2 regions of the Bradyrhizobium sp. CCBAU 11434 genome follow, and region 2 is predicted to be linked to the other one. Evidence: riboswitches for the same ligand, from Rfam matches in the RefSeq annotation. Region 2 holds a riboswitch; the other holds the start of a gene.
What was found. Region 2 has a riboswitch for cobalamin ahead of XI06_RS08700 (TonB-dependent receptor). Riboswitches for the same ligand answer to the same signal wherever they lie in the genome.
Positions count from the first base shown of each region.

Region 1: another riboswitch for cobalamin. It lies ahead of metE (5-methyltetrahydropteroyltriglutamate--homocysteine S-methyltransferase); the one in region 2 lies ahead of XI06_RS08700 (TonB-dependent receptor).

Region 1 covers NZ_LBJX01000094.1:36,492-40,619, reverse strand. Annotated here, with positions in the region: gene XI06_RS24890 (nodulate formation efficiency C protein) at 882-1,664, opposite strand; cobalamin riboswitch at 2,664-2,864, shown strand; gene metE (5-methyltetrahydropteroyltriglutamate--homocysteine S-methyltransferase) at 2,968-4,128, shown strand, end outside.
Region 2 covers NZ_LBJX01000011.1:254,976-259,103, forward strand. Annotated here, with positions in the region: gene cobT (nicotinate-nucleotide--dimethylbenzimidazole phosphoribosyltransferase) at 1-959, shown strand, start outside; gene XI06_RS08695 (histidine phosphatase family protein) at 952-1,524, opposite strand; cobalamin riboswitch at 1,597-1,798, shown strand; gene XI06_RS08700 (TonB-dependent receptor) at 1,915-4,128, shown strand, end outside.

The DNA.
Region 1 (4,128 bases), on a different contig from region 2:
GAGTGCCCATCCCGATGCCACTCGGTGCGAGGCGTCAATCCACAACAGGGTTACGCCATTGCGGCACTTGGGCAGGTCGCTCTGGTGCGGTGTAGCCGACTCAAGCTACAAATCATTCTCCATGACCTCACTACACAACGGGAATGAAATGGTTGAAGCCCCCCGGGAATCGCCGGTCTCTTCTTACGCGCTTGAAGTGGATGGCCGACTCAGAGCTGAATTCGCAACCAGAGACGGCGCCAGGGCAGGCGGAGCAGAACTAAAGAAGCGTTTTCCCATGCTTCAAGTCCGGATCTATGACGCGCAGACGAATGCGCGCGAGGAAATCTAGCGCCGACTCAGTTCGGTCCTCGATGCCTCGCGCACGGCTCCGGGGCTCCTCGCCGAGGGCACTCGCCGGTGCTCAGGGGCATGCCGGCCCGCTAACACTGCCCGTTACCCTCTTAATGGGTTTCATCGCAGCACTCGATCGTGCCGCCTCGGCGTCGGCATGCTCACCAGCCCGTCGCGTTGCGCGGCGTGCACGCCGGATCGGGCTCGGGCACGAGCCATCTCCATGTCCGGTCCCTTGAGGAGTAGCATGCTGAGCTGGTTCCCCGGCAGATTGGTGTCCTCTCACTGAGTCAGGGGCAAAAGTTTGCTAACTGGCACGCGCTCCTGCGGCCAACTCCTAACAAAAACACTCGAGTAATCGTGCTGCGCGAGTTTTTCCTGAGGGGCCGAAGGCCGCGGGAAAGGCTCGCGACTGCTGCGAAGGCGTAAGCACCGACACTTTCGCGCTGAATGTCTTGCAGTTTGCTCTGAGGCGTTTGGCGGTAAAGGAGCTGCGGCGTGATCTTGCTCTGCCCGACCATTTACCAAGCGCTTTCGCTCCTCTCTTACTATTCCCGTTCCTTTGGCTCCATGCGAGCGAACCAGGAGCCAGGAGGAAAGGCCGCGATACGCTTGGCAAAAGGGGATTGCGGCTCCCAATCTTGCCCTTCGCTCTTCTCGAAAGTGATGACCCCGTTGTGTGTAAAAAACCGGGGCCCTGGGATATCACAGTTCACCAAAAGCAAAACGCGCCACAGATCACCCTTCTCGGTCGGCTTGTCCTTCTGCTTCGGCAAGTAGTCCACTCCAACAGGTTCAACGATTGTGCAGCGGCCCTGCCGCAGAAGATCGCCGAGTCGGCCTTGCGTGGTCGTCACAAAGTTGAAGTTGCTCGGATCATGCAGAAAGCGAAGATTTGCGTCCCTTTCACCCGCCTTGATTTCAGTGGCGATCAACGAGAGTGCTAGGGCGTGCCAGCCCAATTCGATCGGCTTTGCATAGGTCGACGCAAGTTGAAACGTGCCGTCGAGCGCGACCCTCCAGGTGATAACGTTCTGTTCGTCTAATGTATCATCCGGGTGCCTGGTCCACGAAACGAAAACATAGTCGTTTTCGTCAAGTTCAGCGACGCCCCACATTCGAGGGACGAATTGTGCCACCTTCGAGACGTTGGAGATAATTTGTTCTATTGTCGCACCGTCTTGCGCTCGCCACGTTGACTTGAATCTTTCGATATGGGGGCTCTCGATGGCGCGAACACTGTTGCTCGTCGCAGCCAGCCCGGCCAGGCAGATAAGGGGGCGACCGAGACAAAACCATAACGACGCGCGTCTTCTAGACACTGTTTTCATAACCGTTATCCAAGCGTCATTCCAAAGCAGGCAACCTTCAACCTGTTATGCGTGAGCGCAAGAAGTTAGCGGCGACGCGACGGGGAGACCGACCGTGTCCCGTGCGAGCAGGCGCTCCCCTCTATGTCACGCGCCGCTAACTTCGCTGCCGGCGACAGCCTCAAGTTGCTGTGCTGGATATGCCCAGCAGGAGGAAACTGGGCATGCCGAAGACTTGCATTCCTCGTGCCAGGTAATAGACGGCAATTCCCGCCGCTTTTTGTCCTCTTTGTCGGCTTTCCGACTTGCGCACGTCTCGATGTTTCCCTTCAGCGCTATCCAGCGCGGCTTATGCGTTCTCGTCGCGCAGCATTCGACGGCGCAGTGCGGCGCCTCGGTGCCAAGTTCCTGATGAGAATTAGAAGCACGTTTGCTGCCATAGAACCGTTTGGTTCGGTATCGTTGCCGGGATGTGGGCTTTCGATCTCTGGCATGCCTCTGGACACTTGCGGCCAAGAGCCCAGAGCGCGTTTGGCGCTTCTTTCGCGACATGCGGCGCTCGGGAAGTCGAGAGCGACCTTCGTCAGTGCACTTTGCTATAGAAGGCCAACGATGCGAAGCCGATCTTCACCGCCGAGCATTTGGAGTCTGGCTCGCACTGCAAATCACCGTGCCGGCTAGGTATGTTGCTGGCTTTGCCAGGTGACTTAGGCGTATTCAGCGCGGATCGAGCTGGTCGAGAGGGCGGTCGGATGGCGGACGCGCTCGAAAAACCGGTGGGAAGCCGAGACATCAAATGCGTTCTGCTCCAGGCAACAGTGCCGGCCGGCGCAAGGCGCATTTGTCCCTTCCGCCACCTGGCGTGCGGGCCGGGGCAGCTGCGATGGTCATTACAATATCGCTGACGGAGAGCCTTTCTCCATCGACTCTACGATCAAGATGCGCGGTCAATCGCGTAACGGATGTCGCAGCATCAGCTTGAGATAAGATCTGAGAGGTTGACGGAAGACTTGTCTTGCCGATACTCCGACTCGTCGAGGTTCTCCGGTTCCCACTTGATCCGGAGCTAAGAGGGAAGCCGGTGAAGATGCCGGCGCTGCCCCCGCAACTGTGAGCGGCGAGCCGCTGTCCAACGATGTCACTGAAGCCTGCGGCTTCGGGAAGGCCAGACAGCAGCGATGATCCGCGAGCCAGGAGACCTGCCTCGACAATGTATTAGTCCACGGGCGGGGTGTCCCGGTGGTGCGCCAAGCAACCGTCGCACCACGCGACGTCGCCTGCCAGCGTCCGCCATGGCCTTTGTCCCCAACATGGGGTTGACGCTATGTCTCTTCTCTCCCTTCCGGTTGCCACGCTCGGCACGCCACGCATCGGTCCAAGGCGCGAGCTCAAACGCGCTCTAGAAAGCTACTGGGCCGGAAAAAGCAGCGAACAGCAGTTGCTCGAGGACGCAGCGGGCCTGCGTGCCGCGAACTGGGCTCGTCAGAAATCTATCGGCGTCACGGTCATTCCATCGAACGATTTCTCGCTCTATGATCAGGTGCTCGACACAAGTGTCATGGTCGGCGCCATCCCGGAGATCTACGCCTCGAAAGCCGAATTCGTCTCGCTAAAGACGTACTTCGCCATGGCCCGTGGTTCACAATTCGACGACCAGGATGCGAGTTGCGCTCATCGATCGTGCGGATTTGGCGCACCCGCGCAGGAGATGACCAAGTGGTTCGACACCAACTACCACTACATGGTCCCCGAGTTTCACACGGGACAGACTTTCAGGCTATGCTCTCGCAAGCCGATTGAGGAGTATGAGGAAGCCAAGGGTCTCGGCTTTCAGACCCGCCCTGTCCTGATCGGGCCGGTTACATTCCTAAAGCTCGGCAAGAGTCCCGATCCTGCGTTCCAGCCACTCTCACTACTGGATGAACTGATACCGGTCTATATCGAGGTTCTGCAGGAATTGGCCAAACGTGGGGCAAAGTGGGTTCAGTTCGACGAGCCCTGCCTGGTTCTTGATCTGGACGAGGGGGCGCGAAAATCTTTGCGGCGTGCGTATGAGCGGCTGGCCAAGGAGGGGCCGGCCATCAAGATCATGGTTGCCAGCTATTTCGGCGACCTCGGCGACAATCTGGACACCGCCTTGAGCCTGCCAGTTGCCGGACTGCATCTCGATCTGGTTCGAGCGCCACAGTTGTTGGACCAGATCATCGCTGGCGGCCGAAGTGATCTCGTCATGTCGCTCGGTGTCGTCGACGGCCGGAATGTATGGCGGTCGAATTTGTCCTCGCTGCGCCAGCGGCTCGAGCCCGCGATTGCGAAGCTCGGCAAAGATCGTGTACAGATCGCCCCATCCTGCTCGCTGCTTCATGTGCCGGTCGATGTTGGACTCGAGACCGGGCTCGCTTCCGACGTCAAGAGCTGGCTTGCTTTTGCGGTCCAGAAGATGCGAGAGCTTGCTATCCTGGGGCGGGCACTCGCAGGCGACCAG
Region 2 (4,128 bases):
CCGGGGCGCTCGGCCGGCTCGAGCAGCTCGCGATCGAGCTTGCGGGCCTGCAGGCGAGCGAACGTCCGCGCGCGACGCGCGTGCCGATCATCATCTTCGCCGGCGATCACGGCATCGTCGCACAGGGCGTGTCGGCCTATCCGCAAGCCGTTACCATCGCGATGATGGCGAACTTTGCGTCCGGAGGTGCTGCAATCTCGGTGCTGGCGCGTGAGCTGGGCTCCAGCCTGGAAGTGGTCGACGCCGGCACGCTGGCCGAGGACGCGTTGCCGGGCATCGTCACCGACAAGCCGCGCCACGGCACGCGCGATTTCAGCGTTGAGCCTGCGCTCACGCCGGCGGAGCTGGCATTTGCCTTCGAGGCCGGCCAGCGCGCAGTAGCGCGGGCGAAGGCCAGTCAGCCCGATCTGCTGATCTTCGGTGAAATGGGCATCGGTAACACCACAACGTCTGCGGCGATGGCCGCAAGCCTGCTCGGCATCAGCGCCGAGGAGATCGCGGGCAGTGGTACCGGCGTCGATGCGGCGGGCCGCGCGCACAAGGTGCGCGTGATCGAGGCCGCGATCGCGCGTCATGGCGTGGCGGGCACCTCGCCCGAAAAGATCCTGTGTGCCGTCGGCGGCCTCGAGATCGCGGCCATTTCCGGCGCGATCATCGCGGCCGCGCAGGCGCGCATTCCCGTGCTGATCGACGGTTTCATCGTCTCGGTCGCAGCACTGGCAGCAGTGCGGCTCAACCCGTCGTGCCAGCCGTTCCTGCTGCCGTCGCATCAATCGGCGGAGCAGGGGCATCGGCTGGTGCTGCGCGCACTGAACGTGCAGCCCTTGATCAGCCTCGATCTCAGGCTTGGCGAGGGCTCGGGCGCCGCGATCGCGTTGCCGCTGGTGCGATCGGCCTGCGCGCTCCACAACGACATGGCAACGTTCGCGCAGGCCAATGTGCCGGACAGGCCTAGCTGACCCGCTGATTGACCGACACGACACGCCAGCCGGTCGCGAGCCGGTCGATCCTGGTCAGCGACAGCGGATCGATCACGAAGCGCAAGGCGGCTGGCGGCGTCAGGTCGAGCGCGATGCAGAGCGCGGCGCGGATGGTGCCGGAATGCACGACCAGCGCTGCCGAACCCGCGCCGATCCGCGCGAGACCCAGCCGGACGCGCGCGACCTGGTCCTCAAAACTCTCGCCACCGTGCGGCCGTCCGCGCGCTGGATCGCTCCAGAACCGCGCATAGGCCTCGCCACCGCTGCGAGCGAGCTCGTCATGCCGCCGGCCGGTCCAATCGCCAAAATCCTGCTCGCTGAATTCAGCCACCAGCTCGGGCGCGAGCCCCAGCGCGCGCGCCGTCTCGACCGTGCGTCGGGCCGGGCTCGCATAGCTCGCCGCATCGCGCGGCAGGCACAGACGCAGCGCCTCCAGCTGCGCGTGATCGCCGAGGTCGGCGGGCGCGTCATTGGCGTGGATGGTCCCTGCGATGCCGTCGACGGGGGCATGCCGTATCAGCCAGAGGAAGGTCTCGCCTTCCATGCAGATCTCCCGGGGAAATTGGCCGCTGCGGCAATATCGCCGCATCGGCACATTGACTCTGTCTTTGCCGTAATCCTAGATGCTCGCGACGGTTTCCCCGAAAGAGGATGAAAAGGGAATGCGGTGCGGGGACGTTGTCCCCAACGCCGCAGCTGCCCCCGCAACTGTAAGCGGTGAATCCTTCGTCACAAGCCACTGGGTCCTCGGTCCCGGGAAGGCGACGAAGCGGTCACGACCCGCGAGCCAGGAGACCTGCCGTCAGCCGTGGTCACACGCGAAGATGTCGGTCGGGGAGTACAGACATTCGGCTTCATCGGAGGGCTTATAGCCTGATGATGGGACCTTGGTTCGCGGTGACGTGCCACTGACGTCACACCGAGGTCCAGGACCGTGTCTTCCATCCGTATCGTACGACCGCGCCGCTTTCTGCTGGCGTCCGCCGCTCTCACATCTCTTGCCGCCGCCGATATGCCCGCTGCGCTCGCGCAGCAGGCCGGCCAATCTCTGCCACCGGTGGAGGTGTCGCCCCCGCAATCCCGCAAGCAGGCAAAACCGCCGGCGCGGGACGCGGCAAGCGGACGCCGCGCGACTGCGCGCAGGCCTGTCGCCGTAGCGGCGGTGGCAAAGCCAGTTGCGCCGAACGCTGCGGTGCCGACGCCGCTCAATAGCAACGCCGTTGCCGAGAGCGCTTCGCGCCTCGGCCTGACGGTGCGGCAGACGCCTGCGACCGTCGAGGTGATCTCCGCCGAGACCATGCGCGAGCAGGGCTACCGCACCGTCTCCGACGTTGCGCAAGGCGCGGTCGGCGTCACCGCCGGCGACAATCCTGCCGAGCCCTCGGCCTTCTCGATGCGCGGCTTCACCAACAGCCAGATCAACACGCTCTACAACGGCATCAAGATCGGCCCGCAGAACATGACTTCGCGGATCATGGACACGGCCAACCTTGAAGCCGTGGAGATTCTCAAAGGCCCGGCCTCTCTGATATCGGGCGAGGGTGCCGCCGGCGGCGCAATCAATTTCGTCACCAAGCAGCCGCACACGGGGCCGATCCGGAACGAAGCTGATTTCTCGTACGACTCGCTGAACTCGTTCCGCGCGCATTACGGCTCGGGCGGCAGCACCAATGTGCAGGGGCTGGACTATCGCTTCGACGTCAGCCGTTCCTCGCTCAACGGCTTTGCCGACGACACCAACACCAAGACGTTCGACGTCTCGGGCCAGCTCAATTACCGCATCTCCGACAGCCTCAAGGTCTGGGGCGCGATCGAGTATCGCGAGGACCGCGGCAAGGCCTATTGGGGCGCGCCGCTAGTACCCGTGGCCTTTAGCAGCTCGCATGCGACGGCAGGCATCGTCTCGGGCACTTATGTCTCGAACTTCAACGGAACCAATCTCGGCCCCGTTACGATCGATGATCGCACCTTAAATACCAATTACAACGTGCTCGACAACCGCAACGTGGCACAGGAAGTCTGGCTGCGCGGCGGCTTCGAGCTGAAGCTGGCACCCGACCTGACATTAGAGAGCCAGGCCTATGCTTACGGCGCGGAGCGATCGTGGTTCAACAATGAGGTCGAGGCGTTCAACGCCACGACGAATACAGTGGATCGCAGCCGTTTCTATGTCGCGCACAGCCAGCGCTTGGTCGGCAACATCACCGACCTGACCTGGGACTCGAACATTGCTGGCCTCGACAATCGTCTCGTCACGACGCTCTCGTCGAGCTATCTCGATTTTGTCCGGCCCGGTGCGGCCAATTTTCCTGGCGATTCCGTCGATCTCGTCGATCCTGATCGCGGCTTATACGGCCTGCTTACGACCAAAGAGCAGACTGCGCGTATCGACAACGAGGCCCTGTCGTTCGAGGACCGGCTGAAGCTGACACGGACTTTTGCGCTGATCGGCGGCCTGCGCGTCGAGCATATCGGGCTCGATCGCAACTCGACCGACGTCGTCGGTCTGGAGAACGCCGGCTTTCCGTTCTCGAAATCGTGGGCACCCGTCACGGGGCGCATCGGCTACACCTGGGAAGCGGTTCCGGGCCTGACGTTCTTCAGCCAGTACGCCACCGGCGCCGACATCTCGGCCAACAACATCTTCCTGCTGGGACCGACCCAACCGCTCGACCTCACCACCGCGCGCACCTATGAGACCGGCGTCAAGCATGTGCTCTGGGATAACAGGGCGGAGTGGTCATTCTCGGCCTACGATATCGTGCGCAAAAATGTCTATGCCGCAGCCGGCGGCCAGACGCTCAACATCGCGGGACGGCAGGACTCAAAGGGCGTCGAGCTCGCCGGATCGATCCGCCCGATCGAGCCTTTGCGTCTGTGGAGCAACATCGCCTATGTCGATGCGCGCTATGCCGACTATGATTTCGTCGGCAGCTCGTTCTCGGGCAACACGCCGCCGAACGTACCGCGCATTGTCGCCAATGCCGGCGCGTCCTGGCGGTTCCTCACGCCATGGCCGGTGGAGATCGGCATCACCGGTCGTCATGTTGGCGATCGCACCAACAGCGACGCCAACACCGTGACGATGAATGCGTACACGGTGGGAGACCTCTACGCCTTCGTCGATATTCCCAAGGCGGTCTTCAAT